Regions from separate parts of the Virgibacillus dokdonensis genome, predicted to be linked through region 2. Evidence: riboswitches for the same ligand, from Rfam matches in the RefSeq annotation. Region 2 holds a riboswitch; each other region holds the start of a gene.
The links. Region 2 has a riboswitch for thiamine pyrophosphate ahead of B2C77_RS06240 (thiamine phosphate synthase). Riboswitches for the same ligand answer to the same signal wherever they lie in the genome.

Region 1 (10,764 bases), 1.8 Mb from region 2:
TTCAGCGAGTTTATCCGACTTCCTATCCAAGATATTACTTATTTTGATCATATAAAAAAACCAACTGGATTACCTGTTCGTGAAGTACAAGCATTATCAGATTTATTTGAGTCAATCAAAATTGATTTTTCTAACCAAGAAAAAGTCGATTTTACTATAAAACAAATTATTGCTGGTGCGAAGAGAGCTACGAATCGGACAGTTGAAATGCTCGCTAATATCCGTAATAAATTTCAAGTTTGGGACGGTCCACTCTTTACGCAGGAAGAAATAGAAGAAAAGACGGACAGGCTTTCAAGGTTAAATGAATTCTTACAAGGGTTGCAGGTTTATAATACAAGGGCAAAAATGATGAACTTAAAATTTAATATGGAACGAATTAAAAAAGAAAAGGAAAATCTAAAACTCCTGGATACATTGGATAACTTGCAAAAGAAAATAAATGAATTTACTAAAGTAGCTGATTACCTTGTTAAAGCTAAGTTTATTACTTCTCCTAGTAAGGATTGGATTGACGATGTCGATGTATCATTAGATAATCTAAGCATGGCATTAAAAAATGGTGAAGATTGTACAAGTGAAATTCAGGAACTAGAGCATCTGAAAAAAACTTATATCGATTACTATTTATCTTTGCATCAAAAAATGCGATTGAATGCTACAGAAAGCAAGAAAAAATCTGAGTTATTACAGAATAAACAATGTGATGCATTACAAGTATTATCTTCAAAGATCGAATTATTACCTAGTGGTGTTTTTAAAGAATGGCAAGAAAAAGTGAATTCTCTTAAAGTTTGTTATCATGTAACGGCAGATAACTTGCAACACACACCAGAGTGTCAAAAGTGCCACTTTAATCCACGTGAAGAGCAACTAAATGAAAGGCCTTCTCTTACGGAGCTTGAGGAGGAATTAAATGAATTATTAGAAACGTGGACGGATACATTATTAACAAACTTTAATGATGCATCTGTTAAAGAGAGTATTGAACTCTTAGAGGCGGAAGAGAAGGAATTAATGAATGAATTTATTCAAAGAAAAGCTTTCACTTTGCCAATCTCCATAAAGTTAATTCATGCGATTAACAAAGTTCTAAAGGGAATTCATCGGGAGAAAGTAGATGTGGAACAATTAAAAGAAGTGTTTGGTAATGGTAATCCAATCACAATCAAAGAGGCAAAGGATAATGTAGATAAGCTATTAAGAGTGATTGTGGGTAATAATGATCAAGACCGTGTTCGTTTAACGATTGGGAAATAGGAGGAGAAAAGAGTGGCTAAAGAAAATGAACAACTTTCATTTACGGAGGAGCAGCCTAAAGCAGACAACAGTCCAGTTGTCTGCTTAGGCATGACTTTTAAAAATGAAGATGAACGTAGGGAATATTTTCGGAATGAATTGAGAAAGAAATTACCTGAATTGAAGAAGATAGAAGGATTTCCGATTGGAGAAGATGAGGATATTATTGCCTTATCTGATCCTCCGTATTATACTGCATGTCCGAATCCTTGGATTTCCATAATTACTAAGGATAACATAGATGTAATAGATGTGGATTATAAAAAGAAACCTTTTTCAGCTGATATTAGTGAAGGTAAAAATGACGCTGTATATAATGCACATAGTTACCATACAAAGGTTCCTTATAAAGCTATTATGAGGTATTTACTTCATTACACAGACCCTGGCGATGTAGTGTTGGATGGTTTTGCGGGGACGGGTATGACTGGTCTAGCAGCAAGAAGGTGTGGAGATGAGGAGCTTGTTAAAAGCCTTGGCTATAATCTCAATCCAGAAAATGCAAGAACGGTTAATAAAAAATATGCTAAGTTGGGGGAAAGAAAAGCAATACTTAGTGATTTATCACCTTCGGCAACACTTATCTCATACAATTATAACAGTATTCCCGAAGTTCAGGATTTTGTTAATGAAGCAGAATTAGTAATTAGCAAAGTAAAAAAAGACTGTAAATGGATGTTTACTACAAGCCATAATGGATCTTCTTCTGGTGAAATTAACAATGTGGTTTGGAGTGATGTATTCATTTGTCCAAATTGCTCAAGAGAAATTATTTACTGGGATGTTGCAGTTGATATTAGTAATAAAAAGATAAAAAACAAGATTGAGTGTACTTATTGTGGTGGTTATATAGAAAAAAAGAATCTTGAAAGAGCATGGGAAACTAGACTTGACAAATATCTAAATGAAACCAAAAGCTTTGCAAAACAAGTTCCAGTATATGTATACTATTCTGTTGGATCAAAAAGAGTTGCAAGAAGTATTAATCGAGAGGATCTTAATCTTCTAAAGGAAATAGAAAATAAAGTTATAGAAAACTGGTTTCCTAAAGACAGAATGCCTGAGGGTGATGAATCTAGGAGAAATGACAGAATGGGATATACTCACGTGCATCACTTTTATACAAAACGGAATTTACTTACATTGTCTTCTTTTGTAAAACATTCAAAGGGCTCTAAATTTTTCGGCCATTTATTGTTTTTTTTCCAAGCATCAATTACAAGAGCAACAAAAACAAATCGATTTAGATTTGGCGGAACGGGTGGCTTAAGTGGTACACTCTACATACCATCATTGATATTTGAGAGAAATGCGATTGCCTTACTCGAAAAAAAGTTGCGGGATTACAAAAAAGTTTTAGAGGAAGAAAGTAAGGAAATTAAGTATAAAACAATAGTTACAAATCAATCGACGACGGATTTGTCAAATATTCAAAACGACTCTGTTGACTATATTTTTACAGACCCGCCTTTCGGAAAAAACTTAATGTATTCAGAATTGAATTATTTATGGGAATCCTGGCTAAAATTATTAACTAATAATAATCAGGAAGCAATTATTAATAACACGCAAAGAAAAAGAATTGCTGAATATCAGTTCTTAATGGAGAAATGTTTTAGAAATTATTATAGAGTCCTAAAGCCAGGTCGTTGGATGACGGTTGAATTTAGCAACTCCCAGGCGGCAGTATGGAATTCAATTCAAGAAGCAATACAAAGGGCGGGTTTTGTTATAGCTAACGTATCCGCTCTGGATAAAAAACAAGGAAGTTTTAAAGCTGTTACAACTACCACTGCTGTTAAACAAGATTTAATCATTTCGGCATATAAACCTAGACAAGAAAATCTAGTAAGAATGAGGCATGAGCAGAGCAATGGAGAATCAGTCTGGATTTTCGTTACTCAGCACTTAGAGCAATTACCCATATTTATAGGACAAAAAGGAGAAGCACAATTAATATCTGAACGAACACCACGTATTTTATTTGATAGGATGGTAGCATTTCATGTTCAAAATGGTTTACCAGTTCCCATTTCTTCAGCAGAGTTTCAAGAAGGTATTTCTCAAAGATTTCCAATGAGAGATGGAATGGCTTTTCTAGAAGACCAAGTTGCTGAATATGATAAAAAACGAACATTGATGAAGGAGTTTTCTCAACTAAGTCTATTTGTTTCAGATGAGACTAGTGCTATCGAGTGGATCCGTCAACAATTGTTGAAGAAACCTCAATCACGTCAGGATATACATCCTAATTTTATGAAGGAAATTCAGCATATTGCAAAGCATGAATTGTTGCCTGAATTAGATGATCTATTAAATCAAAATTTCTTATTATATGATGGGGATGAAGGAGTTCCTAATCAAATTGTAGCTTATTTACGCAGAACTTATAAAGATTTACGTGGTTTGGATCCTAGTGATTCGAGGGTTGTAGAGAAAGCCAAAAATCGTTGGTATGTTCCTAATCCAACAAAGCAAGCCGATTTAGAAAAACTCCGTGAAAAATCTCTTTTACGCGAGTTTAATGGTTATGTAGAAGAAATGGAAGGAAATAAAAAGAAGTTACGTCAGTTCCGTACAGAAGCTATTCGTGCAGGATTTAAGAAGGCTTACAGTGAAAAGGATTTTAATAAGATTGTCAAGGTAGGAGAACGTCTTCCTGAAAAAGTAATTCAAGAAGACGATAAATTACTAATGTATTATGATAATGCATGTATACGTTTAGGAATATAGATGGTGAAAAAAATGCTCGGATGGCGTAAACATATAATCGATAAAATTCAATTTCAACAAGCACCTATAATTTTGGTGCTTGATAAGGATAATTTATTAAACGATGAATTTGTGTTAAAAGAGTTGCAATCACAGGGGTTTGATGCAATTAGATTTGAAGATAGTATTACATTTCGATTTCTGTATGAACAACAGTATCGTGCAAATATGTCTGAACGTCAGTTACTAATTTATGTAAATGAAGATGTTGTATTTCCGTACGAATTTCAAAGAAAAGCATTGAGTATAAAGGTTAGTTTACAAACGTTATTCCCGAAGTTCTCAGCAAATATCATCCGACAAGTGGATAGAGAAGATTTAGATGTCTTGTATACTGTCCATCAACAGTATCAGGGCACTTCATCTGAGCGAGAAACATTAGAATATATTATTAAACACGTATATAAAATTCCTTATGAAATGATAGACAGTGAAGCAGGTTTATATAAGATTTTATTGTCTATTCACTATCAAACAAAGCAGTTACCCAATATTGTCCAGGATTACCTAATAGAAAAATGGCTGAGAGTTCCTGCTTTAAAATCTTTGCCTTTAAAACAGATAATTAAATCACAAACCTTCTTTTATCATTTTATAGAGCGCAGCTGGCAAGATCTTGTTAAACAATGCCTGCAAATGGAACAAGGGCAGATTAACGATGCATTTTTTATGTATGAAAGCAGTCCATTAGCAAATAATGATGTAAGAAGGTTAATGAATGATTTATTTCTTGAAGGAAAGTTATCTAAGGTGAAAGGCGTAACAATACCAGATGCTGTTCCTGAATGGATGCGTATGGGAATCGAAGAAGTCTCTAATAAAGAGAAAGTCGACACGCAACTAAAATATTTGTGCGATAAAATAGTAAATTGTTTATCTAGTGCTACTCAATATAAAGATTGGTTTCATATAAATGATTTAATTGCAGAACTTAAGGTGGCTTTAATAAAAAATAACAGTCATGTTGTCAAAGTAGAAAAAATCTTAAAAGATGTTAATAGTAAATTTATTCATTGGATGTTTAATCAATACCATACATTAACAAGTTTGCCGCCATATCCAAAACCAAAACTTGTTCATCACATTCCACATGTGATGAGTAAAAACAGACAAGGTGATGAAAAAATAGCGTTATTAGTCCTTGATGGGATGAATTTTGTTCAATGGCGAATGGTTCAAAGCTTTTTGAAAGAGAAAGATTTTTTATTTGAAGAGCAACAGGTCTATGCCTGGGTTCCAACTTTAACATCCGTATCGCGCCAAGCAATCTTCTCTGGAAATATTCCTATAACCTTCGGCAAAACGATTCAAACAACAACAGCGGAAGAAAGGCTTTGGAAATCGTTCTGGGAGAATCAAGGTGTCTTAAAACAATATGTCACCTATCAGAAGGGACTTGGAAACGAAAATTATGAACGTAATAATATTAAAGCTTTAAAACAACGGTCTACCAAAATATATGGTGCTGTTATAGACGTGATAGATCGGTTTACACATCATGCAGTACTTGGAGAAAAAAGCATTACTTCAAACATAACAATATGGCTACAAACAAACTATCTTGTGAATTTACTGTCTGATTTGACGGATGCTGGTTTTTCCATTTATCTAACATCTGATCATGGAAACACCGATGCAACTGGAGTTGGGCGTATATCCGAAGGTGTCCTTGTCGAGCAAAAAGGAGAGCGTGTACGAATTTATAATGATATGACGTTATATGAAGATGCTGCATCAAAACTACCTGTTCAAAAATGGCCTAGTATTGGCTTGCCTGAAAATTACCATGTTTTACTTGCAGAATATGGCCAAGCTTTTGTTCCTAAAAGCCAATCAATTGTAACACATGGTGGAGCTAGTATAGAAGAAGTAATTGTTCCTTTTGTAAAGGTACAAAAAAATGAAGGAAGTGGATTAGGTGAGTAAACCAGTCGGTTTTGATCAAAAAGTTTTGCTAAATCACCTGGATTATACAGCTAATCAAACCAAGAAGCATTCGCGTAAAGAGATGTACACCGTTTTAGACAACTATTTACGTGATGATATTACAGGTGTAAAATCAAGAAAAAATGCCATTACGATGTTAATGAAAATATGGTATCGAGTTGATGATGAGTTGAAACCAATTCGTGACGAAATTCTGGAGGAATTTAGTCAATTAACAAATGAAGAGAGGCTTCTTGTACACTGGGGATTAACGATTGCTGCGTACCCCTTTTTCAAAGATGTTTCGAATGAATTTGGTCGACTGTTTCAATTACAAGACGAAGTTTCAAGTAAAGCAATTAACAATCGGATGAAGGAAGCATATGGTGACCGAAGACGGGTTGAGGTTGCAACTAGCGCGGTATTAGGAAGTATGAAGGCTTGGAATATCATTCAACCAGTAAGTAAAAGTATTTATACTATAAGTGAAAAGATCATAATTACTAGTTCACTGATACAATCATTCTTCGTGCAAATTTTATTAAATGTATTGGATAGTGATGCACTACACGTAGATTTAATCGAAAATCATCCATTATTTTTCCCGTTTAACTGTGAACTAAATATCACAGAGTTACGGGAAAGAAAATCATTTTCTTTTTATCGCCAAGGAGTTAAAGATTTAGTAATTGAAAGAAATCCAATATAAAAACCCGCAGAATAAGGTTTTTTAGTATGTTTAAAAGAGGAGATGTCGTATCAAGTACATACTTTCCAGAGGGTGTAGAAATAAAAAACTGTGAGTTCGTTGAAGGTTTTTGTATCCTGGAAGCAATTGGACGTGATACAAATTAATATTATGAATTAATGATGGAACAAGAAAGGATAAAAGACTTCCAACAACTGAATTCGAAAAAGAATGACTATATACAGGCAGCAGATGTACTAAATTATATTCAATACTTGCTTCTTGAAAATGAAATGAGGTTTTCCGGAACAAGAACACTAGGAAATGAAAAATTATTGCCACTTCCACATCAAATAGAAGCAGTATATGGCAGAATGCTTCAAGTACCACAGACCTGTTTTTTGCTAGCAGACGACCCAGGTGCAGGTAAAACAATTATCAATTATGGCAGGTATGCTGATGAAGGAGTTAAAAGCACGGGTAGTCGTCAATCGTATTCTTATTCTAGTTCCACCTTTTGTTTGGAAACAATGGCAAGCAGAACTGAGTGAGAAATTTGGTCTACATTTTCACATTATCAATCGGAATGTGGTAAATGAATATGGAGTAAAAAACCCTTTTGCGGGAAATTCCTGCTGTCTAGCTTCGTGTATTGGGATATACGTGATGATGTAAGAGTACTTATGCAAGAAGCTAGTTTTTTGACTTAATAATAATTGACGAAGCTCATAAAATGGCTGCTTATACACAAGGAACTGCTAAGAAGAAAACCTTTAGAACAAAACTCTATCAGTTGGGAGAAGCATTGCTAAGAAAATCGGAACATTGTCTGTTGTTAACCGCAACACCACATAAAGAGGATAAGGAAAATTCAGACATTTAATGGAATTAAATGATGAAGACGTCTTTTCTAGTATGAGTATGGATGAGCCAATCCAGGAAACATTAGACGTTTAAAAGAAAATCTCAGCAATTTTGAATGGAACACTGATTTTTCCAAAACGTACGTCAAAGACAATTCCATTTTATTTTAGAGTTATATGATGCAGTAACGGAATATGGAACTCAATATTTCAATCGAGCAATAAATAATGGTAGTCAAAGTACGGCATTTGCGATGATGTTATTGCAAAGAAGACTAAGCTCATCTATTGAGGCAACTCTATTTATCCTTAAAAAGAAGATATAAAAGGTTGGTTAAATTATATAAACAAACCGATAAGGAACGTTCAAGATTTTTAAGGAAAATCAAGAAACTAGATACAGAAAATTATTTAGAAGAGGGTCTTGAACAATAAGAGAAATGGAATGTTCCGTTGGAAAAGTCGGTAGATGATATAGACTTAAAGGAATTGAAAAGAGAAATTCTTGTTTTACAGGGATTAAATATACGCAGAGCTTGAAGACACGTTATTAGGGGGCAGTAAAACTTGCTAAATCCCTTCAAATATGGCATAGTTACTTATGGAAAGACAACTATATAATAGCATACAAGCGTTGTAGGGGGACCAGTGTTGCTGGTTGAGATTGTATCCTTAAGATACGGACTCTTAGAACCTGATCTGGGTAAAACCAGCGTAGGGAACATGTCGACAAGAAAGTATCATTTGCATGTGCAAAAAGCCCTAGGTGTACGTAATCGCCTAAGGCTTTTTTTAAACTCATGCGTGCTTTTCAAAATGATAAACATCCAATATCAACAACAAATCTAAGAGAGAATGGATTGTTGCTAGACTTCCCAATCAGGTTATTTATCCATCAATGAAGGGAAAGCTAAGTCGATCGTGAAATAAAGTTTTCCTTATTCTCTGCACCTTACATAGCTGTAGTTATACTGGAGGAGGAGACAGATTGAAAAGATTTATTATGCTTAGTTTGCTCATTGTTTTACTAACAGCATGCAATGCAAATGACAGTGAGCAAGGTAAAGAAGAAAAATCAGCAGATAAAGCACGAAAAGAAGTTTCTGTAGTGCTTGATTGGACGCCAAATACGAATCATACAGGACTCTATGTAGCGAAGGAAAAAGGTTACTTTGAAGAGCAAGGATTGGATGTTGATATTAAGATGCCAGGAGAAGCAGGTGCTGATCAATTAGTGGCTTCTGGTAAGGCTGATTTTGGTGTAAGTTACCAAGAAGGGATTACGGAAGCAAGAGTACAAGATATCCCTATTGTATCAATTGCAGCAGTTATTCAGCATAATACGTCTGGATTTGCCTCGCCAAAGGAAAAAGATATTACCGAGCCTAAAGACTTCGAAGGAAAAACGTATGGCGGCTGGGGTGCCCCCCTTGAAAAAGCAGTAATTAGCTCGTTGATGAAGCAAGATGATGCTGACGTTGAGAAAGTGGACATTGTTAATATGGGCGATACCGATTTCTTTACTGCGGTAGAACGTGATATTGATTTTGCTTGGATATTTTATGGTTGGACAGGCATTGAAGCGGAACTTCGAAATGAAGAGATCAATATGGTTTATCTTACTGATTATACGGAAAAATTAGATTACTATACGCCAGTATTGGCAACCAATGAAACGATGATAGAAGAAGACCCAGATACGATTAAGCAATTTTTAGCTGCTGTAACAAAAGGGTATGAACTAGCAATTGAAAACCCTGATGAAGCGGCCGAGATTTTAATTCAAGCCGAGCCTGATTTGGACGCAGACTTAGTAAAGGCAAGTCAAAAATGGTTAGCGGATAAGTATCAAGATGATGCAGCTAGATGGGGCGAACAAAAACTAGAAGTATGGGAAAATTATTCGACCTGGATGTATGACAATGATTTACTTGATAAGCCTCTTGACAGTGAAAAAGCGTTTACGAATGAATTTTTACCAAACAACTAAGCAAGAGCAAGGATTCGTTAAACAATAAATGAGCAAACGTCACATTATTTTGTGGCGAACACTTAGATTCAAAACAGAAGTAACGGAGGAGACGTCATGGCTAATGCACTTGTAAGTGTACAAATTATACCAAAAACGAAAAACGGGGAAGATGTAATTCCTTATGTAGATGAAGCGATTGCGATTATTGATGCTTCTGGGGTTCCTTATCATGTAAGCCCTTTGGAAACGACGATGGAAGGGGAATTATCCAACTTGCTTGAGATTGTGGAGAAAATGAACCAGCGGATGGAAGAATTAGGTTGTCCAAGCGTTATTTCGCAAGTGAAGATATTTTTCCAGCCATCAGGGGCTTCGATGGATACGTTAACGGAGAAATATCGGTAATGGATAGGAATGTATTGAGAAGAGGATGGCGGCCAGCTTTGGTCCTCATCCTTTTGATTATCATTTGGGAGACAGCAAGTAAGCTATTTGAGGTTCCGGAATGGATCTTGCCTCCCCCTACATCTATTGGGCAAGAAACCATCATTGGCTGGAGCGATTACAATCATCATCTCTGGGCAACCATTCAACTATCTGTGATAGGATTTGTTATTGGCAGTAGTGTTGGAATCCTAGTTGCTATTTGTTTACATTTAGTGCCAGTTTTACGAGAGGCGATCTATCCATTATTAATAATTTCACAAAATATTCCAATCATTATTTTAGCTCCATTACTCGTTGTTTGGTTCGGCTTTGGCATATTACCTAAATTAATTGTGATTACACTCGTCTGTTTTTTTCCAATCACGATAGCTACTTTGGGTGGGTTTCGACAAACAAGTCGTGAATTACATCATTATATGCTAATGGCTGGTGCCAATAAACGGCAAATCTTCTTCAAATTAGAATGGCCACATGCCTTACCATCCCTATTCAGTGGCTTGAAAATCGCAGCTACTTATAGTGTAATGGGGGCAGTTATTTCCGAATGGCTTGGTGCGAGTGAGGGAATTGGTTATTATATGACACTTGCTTCCTCATCGTTTCGAACGGATCGCGTATTTGTTGCGATTTTGTTTATTGTCACGTTAAGTTTACTGTTTTTTGGACTGCTTTCTTTTGTAGAACGAAAAGTGGTAAAAGCGCCTGCTCAAGAAGATGAATAATAACGCTATAGTTTTTCATTGCGATATGGAAGAAGGAGAATGAAATGGGGAAATTAGACGTACAAAATGTAAGTA
Region 2 (10,155 bases):
GGGTGGTCATCGGTTTATTTATTGGTGTACTGGCAGGATATGACCTTAAAAATACGTTAATTTTAGCAATGCAGACAGGGGCAGTGCTTGTCTTATTACCACGTATGGTTGCTTTATTAATGGAAGGACTTGCACCTGTTTCAGAAGCCGCTGGAAATTATATGAAGCAACGTTTTCCAGAGAGGAATTTATATATTGGAATGGATAGTGCTTTAGCGGTGGGGCATCCAGCCGTTTTATCAGCTTCTTTGTTATTAGTGCCCATCACTCTGTTTTTAGCCGTGATATTACCAGGTAATAAAGTGTTACCTTTTACAGACTTAGCGACGATTCCTTTTCTTATCGCTTTAATGGTACCTGTTTTTAAAGGTAATATAATTCGGACAGTTATTGGTGGAGCTTTTTATATTGGCATTGGTCTTTATATTGCAACTTGGGTAGCTCCTTTAGTAACAACGACAGCAATGAGTGCCGGTTTTAATATGGGAAATTATGGGGCGATTTCTTCGCTTGTAGATGGTGCAGTGTGGACAACTTTTCCTTTCATTTGGCTAACAGGAAGGATGCATTGGTTTAGTTTTATAGTTTTTGGGTCATTTATAATGGGTTTATTCTTCTATGTTAACAGACGAAAGAGACGCAAACATAAAAATAATTCCTATTGGAGGAAATAAAATGATTAAAATACTCGTAATTTGTGGTACTGGGGTTGCAACTTCTACAATGGTGAAAGAAAAAATACGTGAATGGCTAGAAAAAGAAAAGCTGATACATCAAGTATCGCTTTTTCAATCTAGTGTAGCAGAAGCAGTAAATCAATATGATATGTATGATTTTGTTATCTCAACGACTATTGTACCTGATGAAATGAAAGATTATGTGATTGACGGTACGCCATTCATATCGGGAATAGGGGTAGAGGAAATGTATCAAATAATTCGTGAAAAAGTATTTAGCTGAGAATAGAAATAGATATAATCTGCTGAATGATCGTACAGTTTATCGTACAAGCAGAACTACGGCTTACGTGATGAGAATGGGCTATCAGTCTTGTCTTTCTCAGGCTTTAAACAAACGATGCGGTTGGAAGGAAGTCTCATGTATTGAATACTCCCCTCCGAACATATATCATAGTTTGACGATAAAAAATTCCCACTACTATCATTATTGTAGAAGTGGGAATTTTGTTGCTCCTATTACGCAAATAACTCTTTTACAAATTAGGAGCCTTACGATTTTTTGTCTTTTGTTCATAAGCGTAGCCAATTTGAAATAGATCTTGTTCTAGAAAAGGTTTGCCGATAAAAGTAGCTCCAACTGGTTCACCGTTATCGTCGAATGAATGATAGAATTCTTGCAATTGAAATTTATTATTGGTAGTTCGTTGTTAGGTTTTTTGGTAGCGCATTTCCTATTTAGAAGCGATCAAGAAGTTGGGGAGGAGCAAAGTGAAATCTATGCAGAATAAAAATGCTGAATTAAAATAATTATCATTCGTTTTTTGGCGATCTGTTTCTGATAGCGGGAAACTTAAGATGTGATTTATTATGACAACTTTGCACAAGGATGCAACAGAGTATGCTACTTTCTGAATGAATTGCGGAAAAATGTATTATTGAACGAGGGATGGTAAATCATTTAGAGAGCCTAATATCATCCTATACTAGGCTCTCTCCCCTATCCATATTATAAACCTAATTCTTTTAGATCATTAACCATGGTGTCGATACTATCAGCTTGTACACCGTTGTATTTTTTAAAGACTTCTCCTTCAGGGTTAACTAAGAAAAAGCTCGTACCATGTGTTACTTGATCGTTGCCTTCAGGAGGGGGAGCGACCATGCTCTTAAATGATTTGATAGAAAACTCTTTGATCTTCTCAAAATCATAGCCTGTTAGAAAGGTCCAGTTATCTAAATTTGCTTGGTATTCTTTAGCGTATTCTTTTAATACGTCAGGTGTATCATATTCTGGATCGACACTGAAAGAGACAAATTGAATATCTATATTTTCTTCATTTGTCTTTTGTTGTAACTTTGCTAAATTAGATGTCATCGGTAAGCATACGGTTGTACAATTTGTAAAAATAAAATCAGCAATCCAATAGTTCCCCTTCAAGTCCTCTAAGGAAAGTTCTTCGTTATCTTGCGTAGTATACGTAAAGTCCATTACTTCTTCTGACATATTTGGTTCAATCTTTTCTTCTGCTCCACCACAAGCTGTTAGAAAAGCAGCTAATACTAGTAAAGCAACCCCTATAAACTTTTTCATCATCAACTTCCTTCCCGTCTTGTTACCCCCACGTATATTTGATGTTTAAAAGGTTATTTTAGAGCTTCAAATTCAAGTAATTTGTCTCTCCGTTCAAGAGTTGGAGGTCTGCTGAGCACGAGTGTAATTAGATGATAGCAGCACCTACATCCCCTGATTCAGAGGGGTTGGTTCTGATCATACCTTTGTAGTACGAACGATCCTAAAGTGATGAGAAAACTTCCAACAATGAAGATCATGACATTCTTTCCCACTTTTAACTCTTCAAAAACCCTTCTAACATCTGTTAACAATATAAAACATAGTTTAACAAAATTGTACCAAGTAAACACTTCCATCGCAATATGGATATGTGAAGGAAAAATGACAACTTGTAATAGATTTTGATATGGACAGCTCGGTTCATTTGTAACGTATATTTCAGTTATCTATTATTTCGTTACAGCAATTCCTGCAGTATCTTTTACACCGATTCTTGTGCAGTGAGTAGATCGCAGACTTCTACTAAACTATCTACTACTCGATACGTTTTGATGTACATTTCTTCATCAGGTTCGACTAAATCAGGTACTACTATACAATTTATGCCTGCTTGATAAGCAGCTCTTAAACCATTTGGAGAGTCTTCTAGCACCATTGCCAATTCGGGGGTTACATTTGCGCGCTTACATGCTTCAAGGAAAATATCAGGATGAGGTTTTCCGCGTGTTACTTCATCCCCACTCATATAAAAGTCAAATCTAGCTTTCAAATTTGTCATCGTCAAATAGCGATCAATCGTTTCTAATGAACTAGAAGAGGCAACACATTTTTTAATCTTTCGTTCATCTAACATATTGAGAAGTTCTGGAACACCTTTCATTATTTTTAAGCCATCGTTTTTTAATACTTTCTCAGATTCATAGAGATAGTCTTCCACTATGAGGTTAAAGGAAAATTTTTCCCCGTATACGCTTTTTAATATTTTCTCATCTTCTTGGTTTCCAGCACCAATAATCTTACGGTATATGTCTAGTGTTAGGTTATACCCAGCATTTTTCATCGCCTTTTTTAAGGCTTGGAAGGCAATCCGTTCCGTATCAAATAGTAAACCGTCCATATCAAAAATCATTAATTTTAGTTGATTCATTGTATATCCTCCTAAATGAATGTAAAATGTTTGTACTTTATTAGTACTGTTCTTAGTTAGTAATGAAAATACACAGACGGAACTTCTGTAGAAAGTGCGTGTATTAATCTTTCAGGTTGATTATTAACGCACTTCAAGTTTAGAAAATCCATGTTTATTATAGCAATGATTAGAGCAACTAGCTAACATTTGGGTGAAAGGGAGGGGGTGAATAGTAGTATAATAAACATAGCTAACATAGAAGAGATGTCACAAATGATGCTGTGAATTAGGAGGTATACGTAAGTGAAAAAAATTGCGAAGGAAAACTATATTTTGTCAATGTCACCAAAGAACAAGCCTGTTGAAACAGTTTTTTCAGAAGAAACAATTCTATTTGAAACGTACGATTGTTTTAGTAATGAAATGAAAAGCGAAGACGATTTATTCCACACAGTCGGGTGGGATAAAATTAATCCAGCGACAGGACCGTTGTTTGTAGAAGACGCCAGACTAGGAGATACATTAAAAGTGGATATATTGGATATTCAAATCGCTAACCAAGGCGTAATGTCCATCACGCCAGAAATGGGGGCTTTAGCAGGTAGTTTTACTGATGAAAAAACAAAAATTATTCCGATAAATGATGGGAAAGCTATTTTTAATGAAACTTTACATTTACCGATAAAACCTATGATTGGGGTTATTGGAACTGCTCCACTTGATGAAGATGTGCCAACAGGAACGCCAAAAGATCACGGTGGAAATATGGATTGTAAACGAATTGGAATAGGATCTTCCCTTTATTTACCGGTAAATGTAGAAGGGGCTCTTTTGGCAATGGGAGATGTACACGCAGTTATGGGAGATGGTGAGGTAGTTATTTGTGGATTAGAGATTGCTGCTGAAATTACAGTTAAAGTTAGCTTGATTAAAGGACAACCTTATCCACTTCCGTTTTTAGCTGATGACAAACATGTGATGACGATAGCGTCTCGTGAAACGCTAGATGAAGCTTCTAAACAAGCAACGAAACATATGCATACTTTTCTTGTGAATGTACTGAAAATGGAAGCGCATGAAGCAGCAATGTTTCTATCTGTGGGAGCAGATTTAAAAATTTGCCAAATTGTTGATCCGTTCATGACATCGCGAATGGAACTTCCGGTGTGGGTGCTGGATAAATACGGTTACCAACTACTGTAGAGAATAATTTTTCATGATTTTTATGTGAAGAAGAGGTAGAGAAAAGGAAAAAATAAGCTTACAAAAATTAATGGGTCTTCTTGAGAGAAATCGTAGGGGGAAAACTCCCTAATCCCCCTACAAGTGCAAGTTATTTTCTTTTTGCAGCGATTAAATGAATCGTATGTAACTGACCAGTATGATGGGCTTCATGGAATGTAGCAACTTTTGCTAGTCCGCCGATTGTATCTTGCCCTAGAAAAGGTTTTTCCAATGGGATAGCAAAATATTCCGTGTCCAGTTTCATAGCACGCTCCATTTGTTCTTGCAGTTTTTCTCTTAATTCTGCAAGGGATGGGACATTTTCTGGCCAATCAGCAGGTTTTGTACCGTTTCCAAATAGAGAAATAAATTCCTCTGGTAAATGCTTTGTTTGGTTTGGGAAACCAAATAGAAATTGCTCCGCGACAGTTAAAATATGTCCGATATGCCAATGTACCGTATTATTTAGTTCGTCTAATTGTTCGTCAATTAGTGATTCATCTAGTTTATCTAGCTCCATAAACAGCATGTTACGATTCAACGCAAATTGTTCAATTAAATCTTTACTCATTTTTCATCCCCCTAATTGCTCAATTTGAGATTAGTATAACAGAGAAGTTACAAGATGAATAGTTTTATACCTATATATGTATAAGAAATATTGTTTTAATTTTTTACATTGATTTCATTGTTAATCCCTAAAGTGAATTTAGTAGAAATATAATACTAAATAGTAGCTCGAGGATTTGACACTTAGAGTTATTAGACATGTTTCCAGTCTTGAACAGAAGTTTTATGTACCTTAAAGGTAATGGAAGGAAATTGCTGGACATATGGTTTTATGTGCTGTAAGGTAGAAGATAATAAAAATGATGAATATTTGAAATCGCTAGGGGTGCCATTTTTAATGGCTGAGATCAACGTACAACGTTGGGACTCTTTGAACCTGAACTGGCTAACAAACCAGCGGAGGAAAGTGACTGTAAGGCTATTTTACTGTACATAGTCTTACTTCTATATATGTGCATACATGTCACTTTTTCCGATGTTGGAGAAAGTGACATTTTTTGTTCTACCTTTCATGAAAAGCATTCGCTTTTCATGTTAAGATGTGTTGTATAAAAAGACTTCAATTTCTCCATAAAACTGTTTAAACGAATGGGAGGGGACCTAATGCAATTATATGCGGTAACGAATGGAGAAACGGAAGAGACAAAATTAATCAATACAATACTAGCAATTGCTCCTTTCGTAGATCACATCATTTTAAGAGAAAAACAGAAATCGAGATTTGAATATTCGCAATTTGTGCAGGAATTAATAAACAGCGGTGCTCCAAAAGAAGTACTTTGTGTTCATACGCATGTTAAAATTCCGTTTTTAACGGGAGTAAATCAATTGCATATGCCTGAATACTGCACAAATATAGGGGAGATAAAGCGCTTATTTCCCTCTTTAAGAGTGGGGCGTTCTGTTCACTCTTTGGAAGCGGCAAAATATGCTGAAAATAATGGGGCTGACTATGTGATGTTTGGACATATTTATCAAACAGATAGTAAACCAGGTATAAAACCAAGAGGATTATACCAATTGGAACAGATCATTCATGCAATTACAATTCCAGTCATTGCAATTGGTGGGATTACAGGAGATAGAGTATCCGACTTTAAAGATATTGGGGTAACAGGTGTTGCTGTCATGTCGGGGATTTTTAGTGCATCTTGTCCAAAGACAGCTGCTATGAGCCTACGTAAGGAGGTAGAGAAAATTGAAGGATCATTATGAAGTTGTCGTTGTTGGCGGTGGAATTATTGGTCATGCTATTTCGTATCACTTAAATAAAAATAATGTAACTACCCTTGTTGTTGAAAAACAGCAAAGTGGAAGAAAGGCGACAAATGCAGCCGCCGGAATGTTAGGTGTACATACGGAGAATAGTAATGCAAATGAGTTTTATAAATTTTGTCAATCTAGTAGAGATATGTATCAGGAATTAAATTGGGAATTGTATCAACTAACATCTATCGATATTCAGTTAGCTTCTGGAGGCATGGTGGAGCTTGCTTTTTATGAACAGGAAAAACAAGCAATGGAATTAAAGCGACAAGCTTTCCCGAATTTAGAATGGGTGGACCCAAGGCAACTGAAAGCATGGTTTCCCATGTTAGGTAAAGAAGCGATTGCTGGCATTTACATGGAGACGGATGGGCATGTGGAACCCTCACGAGTTTGTGAAGCTTTTAAACAGGGGGCTATCGCAAAAGGTGGCAAGGAGAGAGAGGATTGCCATGTGTGGAACATAAACCACGTAGCCAAAACTTTTCACTTGGATACAGATGAAGGTTTGATAACAGCTGAGCGCGTAGTAATTGCCACAGGGGCTGAGAGTGGGCGATGGTTTACAGCAATGGGGCTAGTTAATCCAATGATACCAGTAAAGGGGGAATGTTTATCAGTTATTTCTAGCGGTATTCAGTTAAAACAGACACTCTTTTGTAAGGATTTTTACCTTGTACCAAAACGAGATGGTCGCTATGTTATTGGCGCAACTTCCGAACGCTATAATCAATCGTCCTATGTTTCTGTGGGAGGAATTGAATCTTTGCTAACACATTTTAATACTATTTTTCCATCTTTTCGAAATGCTAGGATAGATTCTTTTTTAACAGGTGTGCGACCTGGAACAGAAGATGGGATACCTGTTATTGGAGAGCATCCTTCCTTACCAGGTCTTTATTATGCTACTGGGCATTATCGAAATGGGGTATTGTTGGCGCCTGCTACTGCGCAATTAATTGGTGACCTAATAATGAATCAAAACCAAAAAGTTATAGAAAACCTAGTGTCTCCCCAGCGTTTAGCGATGGTTAATAGCTAAAACCAGAAAAATATTTCCGAAGATACGCACTATTAAGGCGAAGATGTATTTTATAAAAAACTAGCTTCTGGTCAAGTTTTTTTATGGGGAGTCTACATTTTGCTAGAATGATGATTCCATAGCTTTATCGTTTTCTATATTGTTAAAAAAGAGAGGAGGATATGGTATGGAACTGCATGTGAATGGAGAGACATTGCATTTTGCCAAAGAGACGATGACAATGCTTGATTTGTTGGAAGCTTATGACATACAAGAAAAAGTAGCAGCAGTAGAAAAAAATAAAGAAATTATTGGCAAAAAAGATTATCCACAGACGATTTTGGAAGACGGAGATAGAATTGAAATTGTTCATTTTGTAGGAGGAGGTTAACCAATGTTACAAATCGGAGAGCGAACATTTGCATCTAGATTATTGTTAGGTACGGGAAAATATCCAAGTTTCCAAGTACAAAAAGAAGCCGTAAATATATCAAAAGCAGAAATTCTAACCTTTGCTGTTAGAAGAATGAATATTTTTGACACAAAAGAACCAAATTTATTGGAAGAATTAGATTTAAAGAAATATACCTTATTGCCGAATACAGCTGGAGCTAAAACGGCAGAAGAAGCAGTGCGGATCGCACGTTTAGCAAAAGCATCTGAACTCTGTGATATGATTAAGGTAGAGATAATTGGATGTGATAAAACATTATTACCAGACCCATTTGAAACAATGAAAGCATCTAAGCTGTTACTTGAGGAAGGTTTTACCGTTTTAACGTACACATCGGATGATGTCGTATTAGCAAGACAGTTAGAAGAAGCTGGTGTACACGCAATCATGCCTGGCGCTTCTCCAATTGGCTCTGGGCAAGGAGTAATAAATCCGCTAAATTTGCAATTTATTATTGAGCAATCGAATGTTCCTGTTATTGTTGATGCGGGGATTGGAGCAGCAAGTGATGCTAGTTATGCCATGGAATTAGGCGCTGACGGAATATTATTAAATACGGCTGTATCTGGAGCGGATGATCCGGTTAAAATGGCAAAGGCGATGAAACTTGCGGTTGAATCAGGGCGATTAAGTTATGAAGCAGGAAGAATACCGAAAAAAACATATGCAACCAAAAGTAGTCCAGATACGGCGATGATAGAATGATAAAACAGCGTTATTCACGACAAGAGTTATTTGCTCCAATTGGAACAGAGGGCCAACAAAAACTAGCTAATAAGCATGTCGTTATTGTTGGAGCTGGTGCATTAGGAAGTGCAAATGGGGAAATGTTAGCTCGTGCTGGTGTTGGGAAAATCACCATCATTGACCGCGATTATGTGGAGTGGAGTAATTTAAGTAGACAACAGTTGTTTACAGAAGAAGATGCAGCGCACGCTCATACGAAAGCTAAAGCGGCATCTAGGCGGTTACAAGCAATTAACGGATCCATTAGGATTGAAGGGGTTGTTGAAGAATTTGCAGCCGAAACCGCAGAAGCACTCATGGAGTATGCTGATTTTGTAATTGATGGAACGGATAATTTCAATACGCGGTTTATTATTAATGATGCTTGTGCCAAATGGCGTGTACCTTGGGTATATGGAGGATGTTTAACGAGTTATGGCATTGTTTTAGCCATTATGCCTGGGAAATCGCCTTGTCTACAATGTTTAATTGATCAAATTCCGCAGCAAGGGAGAACCTGTGATACGGTGGGAGTGATTGCTCCGGCTGTTCAAATTACCGCGGCATATCAAACGGCAGAATGCTTGAAATATTTAACCGGACACGAAATGTCGCAAGAACTGCTTAATTTTGATGTTTGGGAACGAAAGCATGTATCAGTGAATGTAAGTTCGTTAATCAATCCGCATTGTCCGTCTTGCTCAACGAAGGCAACGTACCCATTTTTAATGAAACAACAAGGAATACAGACAGCCGTTCTTTGCGGAAGGGACACGGTGCAAGTACGCCCTGCACAAACCAATAAATTGTCTATTCCTTCCTTAGCGAAACAGTTAAAACCGTTTTCAGATTCGATGAAAGATAATGGGGAATTATTAATTTTTACGATTAAAAAAAACCGTTTTGTTGTGTTTAAAGATGGTCGAACATTAATTCACGGAGTAAGTGACGTAGATCAAGCTAAAAAGTTATATCAGCGTTATATTGGAGCTTAAAAGATAAGCCCCCTGACATTGTTGCTTCGTTATTGAATAATTGAATGCGACTTAAGAGATGACAGGAAAAAGATGGAATCATTTTTGGCCAACTTGTATGAACAGGATTAATGCTGTGTTTCATATAGAACAACCTTTAAATGAAGGAAAAGGAGCTGTCGCAAAATGCATATTATGCATTTGCTGACAGCTCCTTTTTATATATGAGATTGCTCGTTTTAAGATGCATTATTTTATTTATGGTGATAAAAGGAAATTTAATCGGTTTTTGACGCACTTAAATAAGCCTCGCCTTTTTTTATTTTTTTAAGCTGTCTTTAATGGATGATAATAGAGGTTTAGGCGATTAGCTTGGATTTTCGTATGTATTTTATTGAGATTATAACCAAATGCCAGGATTAAAAGTTCGTTTCGTACATTACCTGTTCCTCGCGTACGAAACTTCTTCAGATGATAATCTTCCTTCAGTACGCCGAACGTTCCTTCCACTTGAATGGAACGATTCATACGGTACAGT
Region 3 (10,764 bases), 2.1 Mb from region 2:
GAAGGATATATGTTTACGGACGAAAAAGAAACAGAAGATGCTAAGCAGCATATATTACGAAAGGCATTTAATAACATCGTTTTTGTTGAGCGCATTCACCAAGTTGCCTACCGTAATGCTTTAACAAACTCAAATTTAAAAAAAGAAGAAGATCATGCTGATGACATTTTCAAGCAATTACAAGCAGCGTTAACTACTACGGAACAAAAGGATTTACTTACCGAATTAGAGGCTGCATGGAACAGTATGTATGCCGTTTTCTTAGAATACAGTTATTGTCAAGGTATAGCTGATAGTCCTGTGATCCATAAGGAACTAAAGCAATATGGAATTTGTATTTTAAAGGAATGTGCATAGGTTCATTTCATTTTACTTTTGCTTGAATTCTTACATGATAAAGTAACAATATAGATGAGGACACCCTGAAGTTAGCGTGATATTAAACTAACTGTTGGGTGTTTTTATTATTGTATTCAATAAGTATAAGTTAGGAGAATGCCGGTGGGGGATATTGCAAATTAAACCATAAAGGGATCCATCTATGGCAATAAAGGTACTCTGCCTAGATTTTTACAAAAAAGATAGCAATTTTGAAATAATTATATTAGGCTAAAAGTAGATAAGGAAGGGGAAGTACAATGAATAATAGAAACCCAACCGACAGTTTAATTGTCCTAATGATGTACAAGAAGATATTCAAAAGTAGCTACACTACCTAGTCGTTTTAATTATCTTTTTTTGTAAAATATGTAAAATTTTTATTTAAAATAAGAATAAAAATGGTAGATAAAACATTAGGAGGAGAGAAATTTATGTGTGAAAAGAAAAAAGCTTTACTTTTGGTCGATGTACAAAAGGCTTTTGATGATAAAAAATGGGGCGAGAGAAATAATCAAGATGCAGAAGATAATATGAGAAAAATACTACAATTATGGAGAGAAAAGAAGTGGATAGTAATTCACATACAACACACGTCTGATAATCCTCATTCCGTATTTCATATGGCGAATAAAGGCTTTGCTATCAAAGAAATAGTTGAACCAATCGAGGGGGAAGTTATCATTACAAAAAAAGTAAACAGTAGTTTTATTGGTACTAACTTAGAAGAACAATTAAAAGCAAATGAAGTATCAACCGTTGTAATTACGGGATTGACTACACCGCATTGTGTATCAACGACTGCAAGAATGAGTGGTAATTTAGGGTTTGATACATATCTGATTTCAGATGCTACTGCAGCATTTGGATTGAAAGATCAAAATAATAGATATTATGATGCAGAAACTATACATAATGTATCTCTGGCTACATTGCATGGTGAATTTGCCACGATACGGACAACGGAGCAACTAATTAACAGTTTATAAAAAAGTATTTCATTACAAGGTGCAATTATGCAATCCTTTCGTTTATCTCAAATAATTTAGAAAATGGTGCAGCCAGGGTTTTTATCCGGGTATAAGGTGCTGTAAGCCTCCCACTTCAAAAATTGGAGATGTGAGTTGATCAAGTCTAAGTGGGAGATAACAGCACCCAAATCCCCGATTCGTTCAGTTGCCTTTAGGTGATACCCTTGCGGTACTAACATCAGTGGGGGATGAGAAAACCACTCATTGAGGTTCACTTTATCTATTGTCCTCTTAGAAAAAATCTGTTTTCCAACGCTTTAAATTTACCAAACTAGATAGACTTAATATTCAAATGGACGGCTATAGTTCCAATCTGAGTTGTGCAAAGTTGAAGAATTACGGTCTATCTTATAGGAAACAGAAAATGAATCGCTTTCACTATTTTTACTCCATGTTTCAAAAAAATATAGGATATAAGTATCATCATCAATAATTTCAGCTTTTGTTTCTTGAATTATATGGTATCCGTCAATTTTCACTTTAGAAATACCTTCTTTTTGTGGGAATTTTGCTAGCATTTCATCTCCTTCTGAGGCAAATTTTATAGCATCTTCTGCAGTAAATGGAGGGAGAGGCTCTGATGCAAATTGAAAACCACCCCACATGAATGCTAATATAATAACTGGAAACGATAGACTAATCCAAATTGCTTTTTTGCTTTTTATTTTTATATAGAGAATGCGATCAATCACAGCGTATAATAATGCCAGAAATGCGCCAAATAAAATGAATAACCAATTAAAAAGAAAAGAGTCAAGAGTCACCACAATAATACCGAAAAATCCTCCAAATAAACTATGTAATAGAATGTAAAGCCATCTATTTTTAAAGATGCCTTTTTTATGAATGAGCTCTACTATAATTGAAATAGGACTTCCATATAAAAGCAGTACAGGAAAAATATAAATGCTATAAATGAAAGTCCACCCTAAAAAGTCCACTTCTAAATAATAGGAAGCTGATTCTATTGGGAATAGATAAAAGATTGCAAAGTAGATAGCAATAAAGATAGTTAGTATGTAAGAAGTAACAAGTTTTCTTAATAAAAGGGGGAGAGTGTTCATATTAACGCTCCTTCAAAATTAATAAATGTTAGATAATTATTTTCGGCTAGAATATAGTTTTGACTGGATATAGAGTGAATTCATTCCTAGCTATAAACAATTATTATCTGTTCTATATCCATGTTGTAGTAAGTTGAAAATTAGGATATATCGTTATTATGCAGAAAAAATTTCGTTGTGTCCATTGTAGTTCAATTTTTCTATATGTTCATGATGATAAAAAATAATCATTAACCTGGAACTTACAGATTTTCTGGAGAAGAGGAATAATTCTATACATTAAAAAATCAGTGAAAGATAGGTTTCTCTCACTGATTTTGTATTTATTTAAGCCATCGAAAGCTCATGCCAATGTCTGTCAGAGAACCAATTTTCCTTTATATAGGACATCTCCCAGAAGGCAAGCTCGTATTCTTTAGCAATGATAAATTGCTCTTTCATCTTTTCTTTTTGCTTCTCCGTAGATTCGGATGCAATTTGATTAAGCAAATGAATCTGTTCATTGGTTGAATCTTGAAACCAGTCACTTGCATAGGTAGCAATCCAATTTTGATAGATTTTTTCGGTTGGTTTTGCATTTTCGTACGTTTTTCCGATATCTGCGTATAACCAATAACAAGGCAACATGGCTGCAATAGCTTGACCTAGGCTTCCAGATGCTACAGCGCGATATAAGTGTGATGTATAGGCGTAAGCAGTTGGGGCTGGTTTGAAATGATCCCAATCTGTATCTGTGATGTTTAAGATTTCTGCATGCTGTTTATGAACGGTTAGCTCTGCTTGTGCAGTTCCTTTTGCTTTGTCAGCTAGCATAGCTGTTACTTGAAAATCTTCAGCTAATGTAGCTGCCAAGGCATGGACTTTTCCATAGTGCTTCAAGTAATAAATGTCTTGTAAAATATAATACTTGAAAATGTCTAGGGATAAATCACCTTTGGCAATCCCTTTTACAAATGGATGTTTTACACTTTGCTCCCAACTCTTTGCGGTTACTTCTCGTAATGTGTCTGTAAATGACATAAAAAAATTCCTCCTCATACATACATGTTTTCATTGCTCGAGGAAGAAAGGGATATACTTAATACACGCAACCTATCTGTGTAAAAGGACTTTTTGTCCATACATATAAAAATGAAACAGGTAACGCTGTTAAGTAGTTTTCCACTTCCCTCCGCTGGTACAAACCAGATCAGGTTCTAAGGGTCGTTGTCTCAGCCGCCAGTGGGGCTCCCCTAGTAGAAATACTATACTTGAAGCATATCATAGTGTCATACAAAGTCAACTTTATTTTTCAAGAGATAAGAAAGTATAAAAATTTGATGCTATGGGATAACCAAATAACCGAATGAGCCACGTCCCGCTCCATCGCCCAGCAACTAGGCGACTTCATGAATCCGCCCTACGATAAGTCATCATGGGTTCGTGCCTCACCGTGATTTCTAAAACTTCAGTTGATTCGCTCCACTCGCTACGTTGCTAAACGGGCGCCCCGAGTCTTTGTTCTAATACTAATTGTATTTGTTATAGCGGGTGGATATAAAGCAACGAATGTTCTATAATAGATGTAATCGTTAGGAGATGGAAAATTGAGACCAGCATTAACGAAAGATATTCATGTACAAACTTTCAAAGACTACTATTGGTTAAAAGAAGAGTTACAATTATTTTGTAAGCAAAATGGCATTCGTACTTCGGGATCGAAATTAGAACTTACAGACCGCATTGAAACTTTCTTGCGTACAGGTGAGGTAAAAAAGCCAATCCGAAAAAGAAGCGGTACTAAAAAAGCAAAAACAAAAGACGAATTAAGCTTAGATACTGTAATTACGGAAAATCATCGTTGTAGTCAGCATGTGCGGGCTTTTTTTAAAACAATTATCCCGAATTTTCACTTCTCTACGTATATTCAAAACTATTTTAAAGAAAATGTCGGTAACACGTATCATGATGTTGTTCAAGCGTGGTATGAGGAGGGCGAATGAAAGAAAGATCCGTCATACAAGAAAACGATTGCTCCACAATTTGAATATAATCAATTTATTCGTGACTTTTTGCAGATCCGGCTAATAAAGGAAAAAGTAGGGAAGATGCAATTAAAGCTTGGAACAACATAAAGCAACGTCCAGGGAGTAACAAATATACGGCAAACAAATAACTGAGGTTTATGGATGAAGAGGGGGGTGTACAAATTGAACTATAAAAATATTATATTTGATTTTGATGGAACCTTGGCAGATTCAAAGCAATGCAGTGTATTAGCAACACAGAATGCTTTTAAAGCGTTACGACTACATATACCGTCTGCGGATACTATCGAACACTATATGGGAATCCCAATTGAAACATCTTTTAAAAAAATGGCAGATCGAGAGTTATTGAAAGATGAGTATAAGCTTTTATTGCAAACTTTCCGTGAACAGTATAAACAGTTAGAAAGCGATTTACTAACCGTTTTTAAGAATATACCAGAAGTGTTACATAAAATGGTTTTAGAGGAAAAATTGTTATTTGTTTTATCAAGTAAAAAGACAGATGTACTAAAACGGAATCTACAAAGTTTAAACATAGGTACTTATTTTCATGATATTATAGGATCAGACAAAGTATCTCATTATAAACCGCATCCTGACGGTATTTTAAACATCGTTGAACAGTATCATTTAAAAAAGGAAGAGACGGTTATGGTAGGAGATGCTATATATGACTTACAAATGGCTAAAGCTGCTGCTATTTCATCATGTGGAGTGACTTGGGGGAGTCATAAAAGAGAACAATTGACGGAAGAAAAACCTGATCATCTAATAGATGAAGTCATGCAACTTGTATATTCGTAATTTAGCTCCTTTTGTTGTTATTGGAGGGAATCATGAAAATTGAAACGAAACGACTTTTATTAGTTCCTTGTACAGAGGAAAACGTAAACATGGTTTTAGAACGAGAACAAAGTGTTGGTAACCATATCTATCAACACATAGAAAAGTTGCAAGAAGATCAAAGTCAATTGGGCTGGGGACCGTGGTTGATTTGTAATAAAGAGAATACACTTTTAATTGGTAATGCTGGATTTAAAGGAAAACCGGGTATAGAACGATCGGTAGAAATTGGGTATGGAATCATGGATGATGCTCGTAATCAAGGATATGCGACAGAAACTGTTGGAGCGCTTATAGATTGGGCCTTTGCTTTCGCTTCTGTAGAGCAAATTCATGCAGAATGCTTGGTTACAAATTTGCCATCCATAAGCGTGCTGGAAAAAGTAGGGATGCGCAAAACAAAAGAAGTAGATGATAGGATAAAATGGATATTGAAGAGAAACAGCGTTAACGAGGCTTAGTAAGATTGCCTTGTTGACGCTGTTTTAATTTCCCTATAGGAAAGTATAAAAGTGTAAAGGTTCATAGTATAAGAAAAACTACGCCTTTCGCCATAAGGCTTGGCGATAAGCCAAGTTTTTCTAAGAATATATTTAGACTGTTTTTGTATTTCAGTGACTATATGAATGGAAATATAACGAAAAGAAAACGAGGTTCATCACAAAAGAAGCGAAAGCGCTTTAATTGTTTTGTGATAGATTGTCGAAAATAGACTTATTTCTTATGGTACGCTTTTGTTAGAGGAAAGGAGGTGAAAGGATGGAAGGCGTTAAAAGAAGATTTATTAAATACCTAATACTGAAAGAAAGTGTGGGATGCAATGAATTAATAACCGAGTTCCAATTTACGAAGCATGAAGTTATGAACATAATGAAAGATATGAATCAATCTTTCAAAAAAGATGTCATTATTTCAAGTGATGAAGTAGTCTATATGTCTGAAGTTGGTAAGATGATCTGCTATAAGAAATTTTTTCTAGATAGAGAAAAATTATTTAGTCAACATGAATTTGAAATTCGCTACCATTTGATTCTTATTGCATTAGCAGTGGATAAAAAATATTTATCCTTACTGGAATTAGCAGACATATGCTTAGTGAGTAAAAATACGATATTAAATGATATGAAACCACTGAAAGAAAATTTACGTTTAAAAGGAATTGAAGTGGACTATTCTCGCAAGTTAGGTTATTTTATGAAAGGTTCAGAGTTTACAATAAGAAATGTATTAGTAACAGCAGTGAAAAACGTGCTTCGGTCCTCGGCAGGGCGAATACTGTTGGAAGAAAAGAATTTTGTAGATAGTTCAGAAATATTTCGGTTGCAAAAAAGACTGGAGCGAGTAGAGAGTAGAATCGGTATAACATTAACCGATGAACAATTAGATGAACTTCCATATATTATTCACTTTGTTTTAAAAAGGGCGAGCAAATTCAATCGTAATTGGTCCTTTAAAATAGAAAGCTATGATATTAAAAACACTGTAGAGTTTCCTGAAATACAGCAGATGTTTTGGGATTATAATGATTTAACACAAAGCGATTTGCTTTACTTATCCTTACAAATATTAGCATCCAATATGGTAGAGTCAGCGCTATTTATTACAGATGGGGACGAGGTATCTCAAGCAACGGATCATTTTATTGACAATATTGAAGTGAATTTGGCTATTAATATGTATCGTAGAAAAGAATTAAAGCATAAAGTACTTCTTCATATGAGACCTGCTATTTACCGAAGTTTGCTTGGTTTTCAAATTAATAACCCACTAACAAAAGAATTTTTAGCTCAATATCAAGAAATCTATCGTATAGTAAAAAAATCTGTTAAACCTTTTGAAGATATTATTCATAGGGAGATGTCTACAGAAGAAATTGTTTACCTATGCATGATTGTCTTAAGTTGGATCTATGAAACAGAAGAGACAGAAACCATTTTTAAAGCTGTAGTGCTATGTCCAAGCGGAACATCCATATCTAAACTATTATTAGTGACATTACAATCCATGTTTCCAGGAATAGACTTTATTGGTGCTTATGCAGTTAGACAGTTTAAAAAAGGTGGATACGAGGTTGATTTCATTTTTACAACGATTCCAATTAATGATCATCGAACCACTTTTATTGTTCCACCAATTTTAGATAGCCAAAGTAGGATGGAATTAAGAAGTAAGGTGCGAAATGAGATGAAAAGTGATAGTAATAGATTCGTGCATTCACTGGTAAAGTTAATTCAACCTTACGTTCCAACACAATATTTGGATGTTGTTTCTAAGAAAATTGGTTCCGTCTTAGTAAATCAAACAACTTGTGATTATTTGAACAATTCATTGGAGCACTTTAAATTTTCTATCGACCATATAAGCATTATGAAAGAGGATGTGAATTGGGAGGAAATTGTTGATCGTTCCATGTTACCTCTTTTAAGAAGAAATAGTATTACAGAAAAATATATCAATAAAACTAAAACGATTTTCTACCATAATTATGAGCAGATGTTAATTGCTGCGAATGTTTATTTGCCTCATGCAGCAACAGAATATGGGGTGAAAAAAAAGGACTTCCAAATTAATATTCTAAAAAAACCAGTATTTACCCCTACTGGTGAAGAAGTAAAGATAGTTGTAGCGTTAGCTCCTTCTGTTGATAATGATCACGTACCAACTTTAATTCGATTAAACAATTTATTTATGGATAAAAACGTCATGTGTGAAATGATGAAGGAAGATAATATATTTACCATCCAGAGTATTCTTAACAATCTAGGAGGAGCAGAAGATGGGTTTCGAAACTTTATTTCAGAAAGAACTAATTAAACTAAATACTGAATTTCATTCGTCGGATGATATGTTTGTAGCGCTTAGTCATGATTTAATAAAAAACGGTTATGTAGAGGATACTTTTAATCAAGCAATCATCGAAAGAGAAAAAGAATTTCCAACAGGATTGTCTACAGGAAAAGCATTGTTAGCTATACCACATACGGATACAAAGCATATTACAAAGCCATTTATATATGTTGTAAAGGCTAACAAGCCAATGAAATTTTTGCAAATGGCAACTACGGACACGTGGCTTGAAGTAAATATCATATTTATGCTTGGTATAAAGGACCCAGCAAAACAAGTCGGTCTACTTTCAGTGATTATTGATAAGTTCAAGGATGAGCAATTTGTTCATACATTTCAATCTATTTCAAATGAGAAAGAGATGCTTGCATTTTTAAAAAACAATTTTAGGAGAGATGAAAAATGAAAAAAGTAATTGTAGCTTGTGGTTCAGGGGTAGCGACTAGTCAGACGGTAGCATCAAAAGTAAAGTCAATTTTGGAAGAAAAAGGTGTTCGAGCAAGTGTAGAAGCAGTTGATATTAAGTCGTTAGATCAGTATATAAAGACCAGCGATGTGTATATTTCAATTACAAAAAATACAGAAGAATATGATATTCCAACTCTAAATGGAATAGCCTTTTTAACCGGTATGGGAATGGAAGAAGAAACACAAAAATTGCTAGATGCATTAAAGTAAATAGCGTTTTAATTTATCGAAGAGACGAAATAGTCTGGTCGAATTATAGTAACTTTTATCTATACGAGGAGGTTAAATGGTGGAACTGCTAAACACAATATTTTCATATATTTTAGATTTAGGTGCTTCTGTATTTGTTCCGGCAGTTATGTTATTAATTGGTATTTTTGTAAAAATGAAATTTAAAAATGCTTTAAGTGCAGCCATTACTTTAGGTGTAGCTTTTTTAGGAATGAATCTTGTGATTGGCTTCATGCTTGATGCTTTAACACCAGCTGCGCAAGCTTTAGCAGAGAGAACAGGCATTGAATTAACTGCTGTTGATGGGGGATGGACGACCGCCGCTTCATTGTCTTGGGCTTGGCCATATGCATTTCTTCTATTTCCTATTCAGCTTGTTATTAATGGAGTGATGCTACTGATAAATAAGACAAAAACGTTGAATGTTGACTTATGGAACGTATGGGGGAAGATTTTTACAGCTGTGCTTATATACGGTGTAACAGGAAGTATGTATGTCGCTCTTATTGGTTCAGCTATAGTAATCATTTTTGAATTGGTATTTGCTGATTTGAACCAAAAACAAATTGAGACATTGACTAATATTCCGGGAGTTACAAGTTCTCATAACTTTTTTTTAATCGGTACATTACTAATGCCAATTGATTGGATGTTACGGAAATTTAAAGTGTTTAATAAAGAGATGGATGCCAATGCTTTAAGAGACAAAATTGGTATTTTTGCGGAAAATCATGTAATGGGTTTTATTATTGGGTTGCTTTTAGGATTGGCTGCTGGTTATTCCATCGCTGACTCACTCATTTTGTCTATGCAAGCAGCTGCTGCGCTAACATTATTCCCGATGGTAGCTAAACTATTTATGCAAGCGTTATCTCCATTGTCAGAAGCAATTAATGATTATATGAAGAAACGCTTTAAAGGTAGAGAAATTTTTATTGGGCTTGATTGGCCAATACTAGCTGGATCTAGTGAGGCATGGGTAGTAATGACTATTTTAGTTCCAATTACGTTATTCTTTGCTCTTATATTACCAGCAAATGCAGTTCTACCTTTCGCGGGAATCTTAAACATTGGATTAGCGGTACCCGCATTAATTGTAACAGGTGGAAACTTATTACGGATGTTAGTAATCTGTACAATTACTACACCAATATTTCTGTATGCTGCTACCTATTTTGCTGATATTATGACAGATTTAGCCCATTCAACCAAAGCCGTTGAATTAGAAGCGGGTCAGCAAATTACTTGGAGTACAGTGGAGTACCCAGTATTTCGGTATATTTTAACGGAGCTTGGTAGTTTTAGCATAATTGGACTGGCTTTAGCTGCTGTATGGGTATTAGGTTTTATCCTGTATCGAAAAGAAATGTTGAAGAGAACAGAAGAATTAAAGGCACAAGGATAGAAAGTACTAAATTATATTTATATAGGATTCGACGTTTGATGTGAAGGCGGCAATGAAATGAGAGCAACAAGTAAAAATCACTCAATTATAAGGTGGCGATAAGATTGTTGTATCAAAGAGAAAGAGAACAGTTGGCTAAAATTGTGAGAAACATGTTCTCTCGCTATGAGACAAATACAGCTGGTGGCAATGTTAGCGTTAGGGTGAATAATCAACATATTATTATGACACCAACCCATATGTCTCAAGAATACCATTGTAATATTTCCCCATACCAAGTTTTAGTGGTAGATATGGATGAAAATATTGTCGAAGGTGACGGGAAAATTACAAGAGAAATTAATATGCATATGGCATGTTATAAACACAATCAACAGATTGGCTGTGTACTTCATGCACACGCACTTAAATCAATGGTGTTTGCGACAATGGGAATGGATATGCCTAATTTAACAGAATCAACGCAA

Region 1: it holds a riboswitch for thiamine pyrophosphate, as region 2 does, so the genes downstream of both, B2C77_RS14490 (ABC transporter substrate-binding protein) here and B2C77_RS06240 (thiamine phosphate synthase) in region 2, are expected to answer to the same signal.
Region 3: it holds a riboswitch for thiamine pyrophosphate, as region 2 does, so the genes downstream of both, tenA (thiaminase II) here and B2C77_RS06240 (thiamine phosphate synthase) in region 2, are expected to answer to the same signal.

Annotation. Positions count from the first base shown of each region.
Region 1 is NZ_LT745763.1:2,736,928-2,747,691, reverse strand. Features, by position in the region: gene B2C77_RS14515 (DUF6079 family protein) at 1-1,260, shown strand, start outside; gene B2C77_RS14510 (DNA methyltransferase) at 1,273-4,032, shown strand; gene pglZ (BREX-3 system phosphatase PglZ) at 4,033-5,997, shown strand; gene B2C77_RS14500 (hypothetical protein) at 5,990-6,706, shown strand; gene B2C77_RS14495 (hypothetical protein) at 6,865-7,236, shown strand; gene B2C77_RS21440 (DEAD/DEAH box helicase) at 7,419-7,568, shown strand; TPP riboswitch at 8,177-8,286, shown strand; gene B2C77_RS14490 (ABC transporter substrate-binding protein) at 8,537-9,538, shown strand; gene B2C77_RS14485 (thiamine-binding protein) at 9,635-9,925, shown strand; gene B2C77_RS14480 (ABC transporter permease) at 9,925-10,689, shown strand; gene B2C77_RS14475 (ABC transporter ATP-binding protein) at 10,734-10,764, shown strand, end outside.
Region 2 is NZ_LT745763.1:971,026-981,180, forward strand. Features, by position in the region: gene B2C77_RS06210 (PTS galactitol transporter subunit IIC) at 1-674, shown strand, start outside; gene B2C77_RS06215 (PTS sugar transporter subunit IIB) at 676-960, shown strand; gene B2C77_RS22330 (hypothetical protein) at 1,343-1,468, shown strand; gene B2C77_RS06220 (SCO family protein) at 1,687-2,274, opposite strand; gene B2C77_RS06225 (HAD family hydrolase) at 2,735-3,400, opposite strand; gene B2C77_RS06230 (acetamidase/formamidase family protein) at 3,686-4,585, shown strand; gene B2C77_RS06235 (DinB family protein) at 4,716-5,177, opposite strand; TPP riboswitch at 5,488-5,598, shown strand; gene B2C77_RS06240 (thiamine phosphate synthase) at 5,780-6,391, shown strand; gene thiO (glycine oxidase ThiO) at 6,375-7,484, shown strand; gene thiS (sulfur carrier protein ThiS) at 7,651-7,854, shown strand; gene B2C77_RS06255 (thiazole synthase) at 7,858-8,622, shown strand; gene B2C77_RS06260 (ThiF family adenylyltransferase) at 8,619-9,638, shown strand; gene B2C77_RS06265 (transposase) at 9,945-10,155, opposite strand, start outside.
Region 3 is NZ_LT745763.1:3,091,267-3,102,030, reverse strand. Features, by position in the region: gene B2C77_RS16110 (hypothetical protein) at 1-357, shown strand, start outside; gene B2C77_RS16105 (cysteine hydrolase family protein) at 813-1,367, shown strand; gene B2C77_RS16100 (hypothetical protein) at 1,691-2,350, opposite strand; gene tenA (thiaminase II) at 2,801-3,493, opposite strand; TPP riboswitch at 3,623-3,717, opposite strand; partial or broken gene B2C77_RS16090 (DUF6434 domain-containing protein) at 4,060-4,628, shown strand; gene B2C77_RS16085 (HAD family hydrolase) at 4,663-5,307, shown strand; gene B2C77_RS16080 (GNAT family N-acetyltransferase) at 5,340-5,807, shown strand; gene B2C77_RS16075 (BglG family transcription antiterminator) at 6,106-8,160, shown strand; gene B2C77_RS16070 (PTS sugar transporter subunit IIA) at 8,123-8,599, shown strand; gene B2C77_RS16065 (PTS sugar transporter subunit IIB) at 8,596-8,871, shown strand; gene B2C77_RS16060 (PTS galactitol transporter subunit IIC) at 8,951-10,297, shown strand; gene B2C77_RS16055 (class II aldolase/adducin family protein) at 10,402-10,764, shown strand, end outside.